Linked DNA regions of Lichenihabitans psoromatis. The protein of the gene in region 1 binds, or shares a complex with, the protein of each later gene. Links are inferred from orthologs where the notes say so. Each region holds a gene or a part of one and is shown in the gene's direction. Other genes may lie near its edges.

Region 1 (5,617 bases):
CATCGAGCGGGTGTCCATCAGCAGAAGCCGGCCGACCAATCCCTCGCCGAATCCGACGATTTCGCGGATCACTTCGAGCGCCATAGTGCTCCCGACGATCCCCGTCAGTGCGCCCAGCACCCCCGCCTCGGCGCAGGTCGGCACGCTGCCTTCGGGCGGCGGCTCGGGAAACAGGCAGCGATAGGTCGGGTTCGGGGTGCCGGCTGCATTGCGCTCGAACGGCCGCAGCGTCGTCACTGCGCCATCGAATGTGCCCATCGAGCCGGTGACGAGCGGACGCCGCGCGCTGTAGCAGGCGTCGGAGACGGCGTAGCGCGTGACAAAATTATCCGATCCGTCGACGACGATGTCGTAAGTCGCGATCAAGCCTTCGGCATTGTCGGCCGTGATCCGCATCGGATGCAGCACGATCGCGACATGCGGGTTGATGGCCGCCAGCGCCGCGCCGGCCCGCTCGGCCTTGGGTCGACCGATATCGTCGGTCGCGAACAAAACCTGGCGCTGCAGGTTCGACAGCGCAACGTGATCGTCATCGGCGATGCCGAGCGTGCCGACGCCGGCGGCTGCGAGATATTGCAACACGGGGCCGCCGAGGCCGCCGGCCCCGATCACCAGAACGCGAGCCGCCTTCAGCTTGTTCTGGCCGGGGCCGCCGATCTCGCGCAGCACGATATGCCGGGCGTAACGCTCGACCTCTTCGGACGACAAGCTCATGCGGCTGCACTCATGCGCGCAATGTCGGGGCTCGGTTTGATAAGTCAACGTCGACTTACGGCTTGACAGGCGTCGAGCAGCCCAACACATCGCATGCAACGCGCGTGAGCGGGCGCTTGCGCCCCCCGCCCTCCCAAACTTCGAGGCCATGATGACGAGCCAGGACGAGACCACAACTGGCGGCTGGACCGAGCCGAAGGCCACTGCGCTGCTGATCCTTGCGGATGGCACGATCTTCGAGGGGGTCGGTTTCGGCGCCGTCGGCACCTCGGTCGGCGAGGTCTGCTTTAACACGGCGATGACCGGCTACGAGGAAATCCTGACCGACCCGTCCTACTCCGGGCAGATCATCACCTTCACGTTCCCGCATATCGGCAATGTCGGGACCAACGAGGACGATATCGAAACCGTCAACATGGCGGCCGCCACGGGCATCCGCGGCGTGATCCTGCATGCGCCGATCACCGATCCGGCGAGCTATCGCGCAACCGGGCATCTCGGGCGTTGGCTCGAGCGACGCGGGATCGTCGGACTGGGCGGCATCGACACGCGCGCCTTGACGGCGTTGATCCGCGACAAGGGCATGCCGAATGCCGTCATCGCGCATGATCCCGATGGCAGTTTCGATCGCGAGGCCTTGAAGGCGCAGGCTGCCGCTTGGCATGGCATCGTCGGGACCGATCTCGTGCCGGATGTGAGCACACGCCAGCGCTACGAATGGACCGAGACGGTCTGGAACCTCGGCGACGGCTATGGCCAGCAGACCGCGCCGCAACATCGGGTCGTGGCGATCGACTATGGCGTGAAGCGCAACATCCTGCGGCTGCTGGCCGATGCCGGTTGCGCCGTGACCGTGGTGCCGGCGACGACCGGGCTCGACGAGATCATGGCTCTCAAACCGGATGGCGTGTTCCTGTCAAATGGTCCGGGAGACCCGGACGAGACGGGCAAATATGCGGTGCCGGTCATTCAAGGTCTGATCGAGAACAGCGTGCCGACCTTCGGCATCTGCCTCGGACATCAGATGCTGGCCCTGGCGGTCGGGGCCAAGACCATGAAGATGCACCAGGGCCACCATGGCGCGAACCACCCGGTTCAGGATACCGGCACCGGCAAGGTCGAGATCGTGTCGATGAACCATGGTTTCGCGGTCGATCCCGCGACCCTGCCGGCGAGTGCGAGGCAGACTCATGTCTCGTTGTTCGACGGCTCGAATTGCGGCATCGCGCTCAATGGCAAGCCGGTCTTCTCTGTGCAGCATCACCCCGAGGCGTCGCCCGGCCCGCGTGACAGCCACTACCTGTTCCGTCAGTTCGTCGACCTGATGACGGCCGATAAGGCCGCCAAGACACAGCCGACGACCTGATCGTCAGCCGGCGAGCGCGATGGCCGCGACCAGGCGGCCATAATCGGGCTCGCCCCGATGCGTGGCCCGGCGGTAGCTGTAGAAGCGGCGTTCGTCCGGATAGGTGTCGAGGCCAAGCCCTACGAACCGGCCGATGCCGGCGCCCGTCAGTCGCGCCCCGATGAAGGCCGGGAGATCGAACAACGCATGGTCCTGGCGGGGGGAGGGCGTGAAGAAGCGCGCGTTGGTCCGCTCGGTTGAGACGAAGCGATCGACGAATTCCGGCCCCACCTCGTAGGACGCTTGCCCGATGGTCGGGCCGAGCACGGCCGTGATGGCATCGAGCCGCGCACCGGCCTGCACCATCGTGTCGATCGTGGCCTCGAGCGCGCCGGTCAGCGCGCCCTTCCAGCCCGAATGGACCGCTCCGACAACGCCTGCCTCGGCATCGGCCATGAGCACGATGCCGCAATCCGCACCCGTCACACCGATCGCCAGACCCGCCGTTCTGGTCACGAGGCCATCGACGCGCGGCCGATCGTTTGACGCAAAGGGGGCGTCGATCAGCAGGGCATCGGCCGAATGGATCTGGAACGGCACGACGAGGTCGTCCGGCGCGACCCCGAGATAAAGCGCCATGCGAGCTCGGTTTTCTTTGACGGCCTCTGGCGCATCGCGCGACCCAACGCCGCCATTCAGCCCAGCATAGACGCCGGTCGAAACGCCGCCTTCGCGGGTGAAGAAAGCGTGCCGGATGCCGGGCAGCGATAGCGCGTCGGCCTGGATCGGAGATAACGTCATGGCGGCTCGCACGGGAGAATGGTCCGGCCCGACCTTTAACGCCGAAAGGGCGGCGATGCCCAGCCCAGACGAACGCGCGGAGTGCCCGCCGATCGGTTAAACCTTGAGGTAACTGCCCTCGAACGCCCCGATGGTCTTCAAACGTTCGATATCGATGATCGTCATGCGACGACCCTTGAGGATCACGGAGCCATCGATCCGCAATTCTTGTAAGGTTCGGTTGACATGCACCGTCGACAATCCGGTCATGTCGCCCAGCTCCTCCTGCGTGAGCGGGAAATCGTAGCTGTTCTCCCCGGCAAGGCCGACCGCCTGCAAGCGAAACAGGAGATCGCAGAAGAGATGCGCGATCCGCTGCCGCGCGTCGTGGCGCGCCACATTGGCCAGCCATTCGCGCAACACGGCTTCGTCGGCCATGCACGACCACCAGAGCGCGCGGGTGAGGCGGGGGTGAGTCTCGGTCCAGCCGAGCGCGGCGCTGCGAGGAATTTCGACGATCGTGCAATCGGTGAGCGTCTTGACGCTGTAGTCGAGCGTCTTTTGCAATAAGCCATGCAGGTCGCAACTGTCGCCCGGCACCAAGATTGCGGCGATCTGCCGACGTCCATCGGACAGCAGCTTGTAGCGGCAGGCGTAGCCCGTGAGAAGAAAATGCAGCACCGTTGAGGCTTCGCCCTGATGGACGAAATTTTCGTGAGCCTCAACTCTCCGAACCCGTCCCACCTGTTCGATCAGCTGGGGTTCCCGGCCCAAAATAACATCCGAAAGCCTGAGCTTGGTGTAAACGCGTTCGAACATGTTTTTTTGTTAGACGCATCACCCGCTTCTTTGAAGCCCGACCCGAGAAGCGTCAGATAGCGTCCCAACTTTGCCAAAAGGTCAGCGGGTCCGACGCATTCGCGGCTTGCTAACAATTGTTAGGGCAGCCGCCTGGGCTTCATGACATGCACGAAGGACCACTTGCTTTGATTGAGGGCGCAAGCGGCTGAGAGAGGTTCGCTCTCGCCTTAGAGCGCCTGCGCGTGACGATCGTACGAGGCATGCCGCTCGACCAAAGAAGCCCTAGGCGCGATCGTTCCATGAAGTCGTTGGACTGATTGGGATCGAGCCCTCCGGTTGCGGAAGAGTTTTGTCGGGTCTTCATCAAAAGGACATTCGCAATCGTCTCCTGGCCGCACTCCCGGCTGACGAATTTGGCTTGCTGTCATCCAGCCTCGAACGTGTGACCTGGACACTCGGTGATCGGATCATCGAGCCAAACGAGCCTTGCGACTTTGCATTCTTCCCCGAACAAGGCCTGATGTCGCAGATTGCGATCACGACCGAGGGGCGTCGGCTCGAGGTCGGCATCTATGGGCGCGACGGCATGGGCCCCTCCAACGTCGTTCTTGGCGTCGATCGATCCCCGTGCATGCATATCGTCCAAGGCAAAGGCTATGCCTATCGGCTTCCGGTTTCGATCATGATGGACGTCATGGAGAAAAGCATCGTGCTCCGGCCGCTGCTGCTGCGGTTCGTTCAGGTTTACATGACGCAGACGAACTACACGGCGGTCTCCAATGGGAGCAATATCATCGGCCAGCGGCTCGCGCGCTGGATTCTGATGACACATGACCGGCTCGAGATGGACGATCTCTCGCTGACGCATGAATTTCTGGGCGTCATGCTGGGGGTCCGCCGATCCGGCGTCACCGAGGCCATCCATGTGCTCGAGGGATCGCATGTCATCAAGGCGACCCGCGGCAATATCCGTGTGATCAATCGCCCGATGCTCGAACAGATCGCAGGCGACAGCTATGGCGTTCCAGAGGCGGAATATGAACGTTTGATCGGAACGATGCGGTAAGGAGCGCCTCATCCGCTTGACGCTTCTCCAAGCCGCTGATACCAACAGAGCTTGATTTCGGCTGGCATGGAGCCATTGTGTCCAACCTCATTCTCGTAGTATCGACAGCGCCTGGAGCGGGACGAGGTTAAACCTCGCTTCCCACGTTCGGCGCTGACCCCGAAGGCCCCTTGAGGGCCTTTTTTATTGCCTGCAATTCCTCCAAGCCAAAGCCAAAACGGTTCGAACGGAGCACGCTATGTCGAGACAGATGACGGGAGCCCAAATGGTCGTGGAGGCTCTGAAGGATCAGGGTGTCACGACGCTGTTCGGTTATCCCGGCGGGGCTGTCCTGCCGATCTACGACGCGATCTTCCAGCAGACCAGCGTCCGTCATATTCTGGTTCGCCACGAGCAGGGCGCCGCCCATGCGGCGGAAGGTTATGCGCGCTCCTCCGGTAAAGTCGGAGTTCTGTTGGTCACATCCGGCCCTGGCGCCACCAACGCGGTCACGGGATTGACCGACGCGCTGCTGGATTCGATCCCGCTCGTTTGTATCACCGGACAGGTTCCGACCCACCTGATCGGCTCCGATGCCTTCCAGGAATGTGACACGACCGGCATCACGCGCCACTGCACGAAGCACAACTACCTGGTGAAGAGCATCGAGGATCTGCCGCGGATCCTGCATGAGGCGTTTTATGTCGCCTCGCACGGCCGGCCCGGTCCCGTGCTGATCGATATCCCAAAGGACGTCCAATTCGCGCTCGGAACCTATACGGGGCCGAGCAACGTGCAGCACAAGACGTATCGGCCGAAGATCAAAGGCGATCTCGACAAGATCCGCGAGGCCGTCGACCTGATGGCCCGCGCCAAGAAGCCCGTGTTCTATACGGGTGGTGGCGTCATCAACGCGGGGCCGCAAGCCTCGA
Region 2 (6,586 bases), 780 kb from region 1 along the record:
GCAGGACGATCCAGATGCCCAGGATTTTCACGCCGCCTTCCGACAAGCCTGTGCGGATCACGCGGCGGTCGCGCCCTATGACAAGTTCAAGACGTGGTGCGACGACTATTTCCACTTGAAGCACCGGAACGAGCCGCGCGGCATCGGTGGTATTTTCTACGATTACCTCTCGGGAGATGCTTTCGACCCGCATCTTGCCTTCACGAAAGCGGTTGGGGAGGCGTTTCTCGATATCTATCCGAAACTCGCCATGCGGAACTTCGGAACGGGCTGGACGAGCGACAACGAGCGCGAGCAACTCGTTCGACGCGGACGTTACGTCGAATTCAACCTGCTTTACGATCGCGGCACGATCTTCGGCTTGAAAACGGGAGGCAACGTCGAATCGATCTTGTCGTCGCTGCCTCCTCGCGTCGAGTGGCCGTGACCGGCCGGCGGCGTTAGCTATATGCGACGATGGGGATTAGGCTTCGGCGTTGGGTCGTGTTAGACGCCGCGCGCGTCAACCCAACCGGGGCGGCGTCACCCCATGCGGAGGATCTGCTATGGACTTCAAAAAGGGCGATATCGTTCAACTCAAGGCCGGTGGCCCGGCCATGATCGTGACGGGAGAGGGCGCCGAAGGCGTCCAGGTTCTCTGGTACGGCGAGATGAGCGACGACATCAAGACCGGCACCGTTCCGGCGTTCTGTCTGGTCGAAGCCGAGATCGAAGAAGTCGACGACGAGCCGCTGGGTCACTGATCCGACGGATCGGTTGTGTCAGGAGGGGATCAGAGCCGAACGATTGTTCGGCTCTTTTTCGTTTTAAGGCGACGTAATCATCGTCCTTCGGCGTTCGTATGAATGACCGAGCGGTTCTCGTTCAGCAGCCCGGCTCGTTCGGCCTGCTCCGATCCAACGCGCATACCCGTTGCTTGCCCCGCGACCGAGCGGACGGCAGGCCCGGGGTTCTGCCAATGAAAGATCATCCCATGACGTTTTCACACTCAACAGTCGCGGCGGCCGCCGGCGCGCTCCTGCTTCTCTCCGGCGTCAGCGCATTTGCGGCCGACCCGGTCCACGTTCGCGGCACGGTTGCGTCCGTCGATGGCGCGAAGGTGACGATCAAGACCCGCGAAGGCAAGGACGTGACGCTCACGCTCGGCGACAATTGGAAAGTGGCCGGGGTCGTCAAGGCGTCGCTGGCCGACATCAAGCAAGGCACCTTCATCGGCACCGCCAACACGGTCGGGCCGGATGGCGCCAAGGCCCTCGAAGTCGTGGTGTTTCCGGACGCGATGCGCGGCACCGGTGAGGGCGATTACGGGTGGGATCTGAAGCCCAACAGCCAGATGACCAATGCCACCGTCAGCAACCCCGTTCAGGGTGTGGACGGCCAGACCGTGACGCTGTCGTACAAGGGTGGCGAGAAGAAAGTGACGATCCCGCCGAACGTTCCGATCGTGACGATCGTGGGCGCAACGGCGGCGGACGTGAAGCCGGGCGCGGCCGTGTTCATGGCGGCGGCTCCGGGCACTGCGCCGGATACGTTCGACAAGGGCTTCATGGCGGTCGGCAAGGACGGTATCGTTCCGCCCATGTGATCTGCCGCCTGGCTGATCTGACGCGTCATTGAACCGAATGCCCGGCCTCCCGTGCCGGGCATTTTTGTGTCGAGGCGCCGACCTCGCGCGAGCGCGCTTTCCAATTGGTCACTTTCCGTCTACTGACACCCGCCGGCCGGACTCATGTCCGGAGCTAAGAAAAACCAGCCGTTTTCATCGCCAGCCGTTCCGCCCCCGCTTAGAACGGCGCGTGTTTGATCGCGGCCGACGCGCAATTGCGGCTCTTGCCGCCCTGGGGACATGATGCCGAAACGGACCGATATCTCGACAGTCATGATCATCGGCGCCGGTCCGATTGTTATCGGGCAAGCGTGCGAATTTGATTATTCCGGGACCCAGGCCTGCAAGGCTCTGCGCGAGGAAGGCTATCGGATCGTCCTGGTCAATTCGAACCCGGCCACGATCATGACCGATCCGGACATGGCGGATCGCACCTATGTCGAGCCGATCACGCCCGACATCGTGGCTAAGATTATCGCGTTGGAGCGGCACGCCGTGCCGGGCGGCTTCGCGCTCCTGCCGACGATGGGCGGCCAGACGGCGCTGAATTGCGCGCTGGCGCTCGAAAAGATGGGCACCTTGGCGGAGCATGATGTCGAATTGATCGGCGCCACGGCGGCCGCGATCGACAAGGCCGAAGATCGCGAATTGTTCCGCGACGCGATGACGAAAATCGGCCTGGATACGCCCCGCTCGCATCAGATCAGCTCCTTGTCCGAAGCCTTGGCGATCATCGACGATATCGGCCTGCCGGCCATCATCCGGCCGTCCTTCACGATGGGCGGAACCGGCGGCGGCATCGCCTACAACAAGGCCGAATTCATCGACATCATCGAGCGCGGCATCGACGCCTCCCCGACCAGCAACGTGTTGGTCGAGGAAAGCGTGCTGGGCTGGAAGGAGTTCGAGATGGAGGTGGTCCGCGACAAGGCGGACAATTGCATCATCGTCTGCTCGATCGAAAATATCGATCCGATGGGCGTCCATACGGGCGACAGCATCACGGTCGCGCCGGCTCTGACGCTGACCGACAAGGAATATCAGATCATGCGGGACGCGAGTCTCGCGGTCCTGCGCGAGATCGGCGTCGAAACCGGCGGCTCCAACGTGCAATTCGCGATCAACCCCGAGAACGGGCGGATGATCGTGATCGAGATGAACCCTCGCGTGTCGCGCTCCTCCGCCTTGGCCTCGAAAGCGACCGGCTTCCCGATCGCCCGCGTGGCCGCGAAACTCGCGGTTGGCTACACGCTCGACGAGATCGCCAACGACATTACGGGCGGCGCCACGCCGGCCTCGTTCGAACCCACGATCGACTATGTCGTCACTAAAATCCCGCGGTTCGCATTTGAGAAATTTCCGGGCGCCGACCCGATCCTTACGACCTCGATGAAGTCGGTCGGCGAAGCGATGGCAATCGGCCGGACCTTTGCCGAAAGCCTGCAAAAGGCGCTTCGCTCGCTCGAAACCGGCTTGTCGGGTCTCGACGAGATCGAGATCGAAGGGCTCGGACGGGGCGACGATCGGGCGACCCTCCGGGCCGCGCTGGGCCGCCCGACCCCCGATCGGCTGCTCAATGTCGCGCAGGCGCTCCGTCACGGCATGAGCCACGACGATATCTACGAGGTTTGCCGGATCGATCGCTGGTTCATCGAGCGGTTGCAGGAGATCGTCGATCTTGAAACCAAAGTCCGTCGTTTCGGGGTGCCGAAGACCGCCGGCAACCTGCGAAGCCTCAAGGCGGCCGGCTTTGCCGATTCGCGGCTCGCCGCGCTGTCGGGCATGGCCGAAACAGAGATCGCGGCCTTGCGACACGCGCTCGGCGTCGTGCCGGTCTATAAGCGGATCGACACCTGCGCGGCCGAATTCGCCTCGCCGACCGCCTACATGTATTCGACTTATGCGGCTCCTTTCGGAAGCCATGGCGCGCTCGCCGGTGCTCCCGCCGACGAGGCTCGCCCGACCGATCGCGACAAGATCGTGATTCTCGGCGGTGGTCCGAACCGGATTGGACAGGGCATCGAGTTCGACTATTGCTGCTGCCATGCCTGTTTCGCATTGAGCGACGCCGGCTACGAAACCATCATGATCAATTGCAACCCGGAGACCGTGTCGACCGATTATGACACCTCCGACCGTCTCTATTTTGAGCCACTGACGGCCGAAGACGTGCTGGCGATCCTCCGCAAGGAACAGGAAAACGGAACCCTGAAGGGCGTCATCGTGCAGTTCGGCGGCCAGACGCCGCTGAAGCTCGCGACCGCGCTCGAGAAGGCCGGCATTCCGGTGCTCGGCACCTCTGTCGATTCGATCGATCTCGCGGAGGATCGCGACCGCTTCAAGCGGCTGCTCGATAAGCTCGGATTGAAGCAGCCGAAGAACGGCATTGCCTATTCGGTCGAGCAATCGCGCCTCGTCGTCGCAAGCCTCGGCCTTCCGCTGGTCGTTCGACCCTCCTATGTGCTTGGCGGCCGTGCCATGGCGGTGATCCGGGACGGGCAAGCGCTCGACGATTACCTGCTCGGCACATTACCCGGGCTGGTGCCGTCCGACGTGAAGGCGCGCTATCCGAACGACAAGACCGGTCAGATCAACACGGTGCTGGGCACCAATCCGCTGCTGTTCGACCGCTATCTGTCGGACGCGACCGAGATCGACGTCGATGCGCTTTGCGACGGCACGGAGGTGTTCGTGGCCGGCATCATGGAGCATATCGAGGAGGCGGGTATCCATTCGGGCGATTCGGCCTGCTCGTTGCCGCCCCATTCGCTGACCCCGGAGGTCATGGCCGAGATCGAGGCACAGACCAAGAAGCTTGCTCTGGCACTCGACGTCGGCGGCCTGATGAACGTGCAATATGCGATCAAGGACGGCGAGATCTACGTGCTCGAGGTCAACCCGCGTGCCTCCCGCACCGTGCCGTTCGTCTCCAAGGTCATCAACTTGCCGCTGGCCAAGATCGCCTCGCGCGTGATGGCGGGCGAGAAGCTCGCGTCCTTCGATCTCGGATCTCGGGCCAAAGAACAGCATGTCGGCGTGAAAGAAGCCGTCTTCCCGTTCGCTCGTTTTCCCAACGTCGATACCGTGCTCGGCCCGGAAATGCGGTCGACCGGCGAAGTGATCGGGCTTGCTCGCTCGTTCGCCGTGGCCTTCGCGAAAAGCCAACTCGGCGGGGGCACCAAGGTGCCGACCGCCGGTACGGTGTTCGTTTCGGTAAAGGACAGCGACAAGCCGCGCATCATGGCCAGCATCGAATTGCTGCTCGATCTCGGCTTCAAGATCCAGGCGACGGGTGGCACCCTGCGGGCGCTGCAGGCGTCCGGGCTGTCGGCGCAGAAGATCAACAAGGTGTCGGAGGGTCGGCCGCATGTGGTCGACCTCATCAAGAATGGCGAGATTCAACTGGTGATCAACACCACCGAAGGCGCGCAGGCGCTGTCTGACTCGCGCTCGATCCGCCAGGCCGCTCTGCTTCACAAAGTGCCCTATTACACGACGCTGGCGGGCGCGGTGGCGGCCACGCAGGGGATCCAAGCCTATCGCGGCGGTGATCTGCAGATCCGCGCCTTGCAGGATTACTTTCACTAAAACATGATGGGACGGCGACCTGCCGCTCCATCGACCCTGATCAATCGCGGTCAAGCTGATGACGGTTTGACCGCGATGGCTTATTGTCAGGCCACGACGGCGAAGCGATTTTCGCCGATGAGGATCCATCCCGGCCGGCGACCGGTCGCGGGACTTGAACGAAAGCGCGAGGCGTTGCGTTTGCACCGACCTCGATGTGATGCCGAAAGAGACGAAGCTCATGGATAAAGTGCCGATGACCGCATTTGGCCATTCCGCGCTGGAAGCGGAATTGAAGATGCGTCAGCAGGAAGAACGGCCTCGCATCATTCAGGCGATCGCCGAAGCTCGCTCGCACGGCGACCTTTCCGAAAATGCCGAATATCACGCCGCGAAGGAAGCGCAGTCGCATAACGAGGGGCGGATTGCCGAACTCGAGGACCGCTTGTCGCGCGCCGAGGTGATCGACGTCTCCAAACTCTCCGGCTCGAGCGTCATGTTCGGCGCGACGGTGACGCTGGTGGACGAAGATACGGACGAGGAGAAGGTCTATCAGATCGTCGGCGAGAACGAAGCCGATGTGAAGAGCGGCAAGGTTTCGATCACGTCTCCGACAGCGCGTGCTCTGATCGGCAAGAAGCCGGGCGACACCGTCGAGGTCAACACGCCCGGCGGCGGCAAAAGCTACGAAATCCTGAAAGTGACCTTCAAGTAAGCCGGTTTCGGCCTCGCGTGTGGAGATGTCAATGCTGGATCGCCGCCGCTTCTTAGGCGCAATCGTCGCGGTGCCGCTCGTTGCCGTCGCGGGTTCCGCATCGGCGCAAGCCGCAACTTCATTCCGCGCGATCGGGGTCGATACCTCGCCGCTGCTGCAATATGGCGGCGGCGGATCGGCGGCCGCCTTGCAACGAGTGCTGCCCGGCCAAATGCGAAAAGTCTTCGCCGATCTGCTGACACCAACGGATCCGCGGGCGCCAACGCTGGTGGCGCGGATTCGCTACATGTCTCTCACGTCCTATGCGGGCGGTTACACGGTCGACGCGATCGGCCCCAACGATACCATCGAGGGCGACGGCATCGTGATGAGCGGTGGACGGGAGATCGCGTCCACGCACGTGCTGACGACCCTGTCGCCGAGCTATAGCGGCGCTTATTACACCGAAGGCATCGATGCCATTCGGGTCGATTCTCTCGCCTATCAGTTCGCCTATTGGCTGCGCCGCGAGATGAACCTCTAGCCGGTGGCGGACGCGGACCTCGCTCTCGATCCTGAAAGCTCGCTTCTCCCCCCCGCGACGAGCTGCTGGATCGTCACCGACGGCAAGGCCGGCGATCTCATCCAATGCCTCGGTGTCGCGGCCGCGCTCGGTCTCGATCCACAGCAGCGCATCGTCCGCCCGCGTCCACCCTGGT

What was found.
Region 2: the proteins of carA (region 1) and carB are in contact, whole or in part, in a solved structure (PDB 1KEE), measured with the Escherichia coli proteins. The link is inferred for Lichenihabitans psoromatis from one-to-one orthologs.

Annotation. Positions count from the first base shown.
Region 1 is NZ_CP036515.1:1,228,921-1,234,537, reverse strand. The notes cover bases 1-2,972. They hold carA (glutamine-hydrolyzing carbamoyl-phosphate synthase small subunit), read left to right. Parts: upstream 1-865; coding sequence 866-2,080; downstream 2,081-2,972. Other genes in these bases: EY713_RS05740 (Crp/Fnr family transcriptional regulator), read right to left, coding at 2,957-2,972; EY713_RS05745 (purine nucleoside phosphorylase YfiH/LACC1 family protein), read right to left, coding at 2,084-2,860; EY713_RS05755 (HesA/MoeB/ThiF family protein), read right to left, coding at 1-714. Also shown: more of EY713_RS05740, read right to left, coding at 2,973-3,520; EY713_RS05735 (Crp/Fnr family transcriptional regulator), read left to right, coding at 3,990-4,706; EY713_RS05730 (acetolactate synthase 3 large subunit), read left to right, coding at 4,945-5,617. UniProt on the Escherichia coli protein: Small subunit of the glutamine-dependent carbamoyl phosphate synthetase (CPSase).
Region 2 is NZ_CP036515.1:446,164-452,749, reverse strand. The notes cover bases 1,454-5,394. They hold carB (carbamoyl-phosphate synthase large subunit), read left to right. Parts: upstream 1,454-1,849; coding sequence 1,850-5,194; downstream 5,195-5,394. Other genes in these bases: EY713_RS02150 (hypothetical protein), read left to right, coding at 1,454-1,585. In the rest of the region: hemF (oxygen-dependent coproporphyrinogen oxidase), read left to right, coding at 1-427; EY713_RS02155 (DUF2158 domain-containing protein), read left to right, coding at 546-743; more of EY713_RS02150, read left to right, coding at 974-1,453; transcription elongation factor GreA, read left to right, coding at 5,415-5,888; EY713_RS02135 (hypothetical protein), read left to right, coding at 5,920-6,411; EY713_RS02130 (mitochondrial fission ELM1 family protein), read left to right, coding at 6,415-6,586. UniProt on the Escherichia coli protein: Large subunit of the glutamine-dependent carbamoyl phosphate synthetase (CPSase).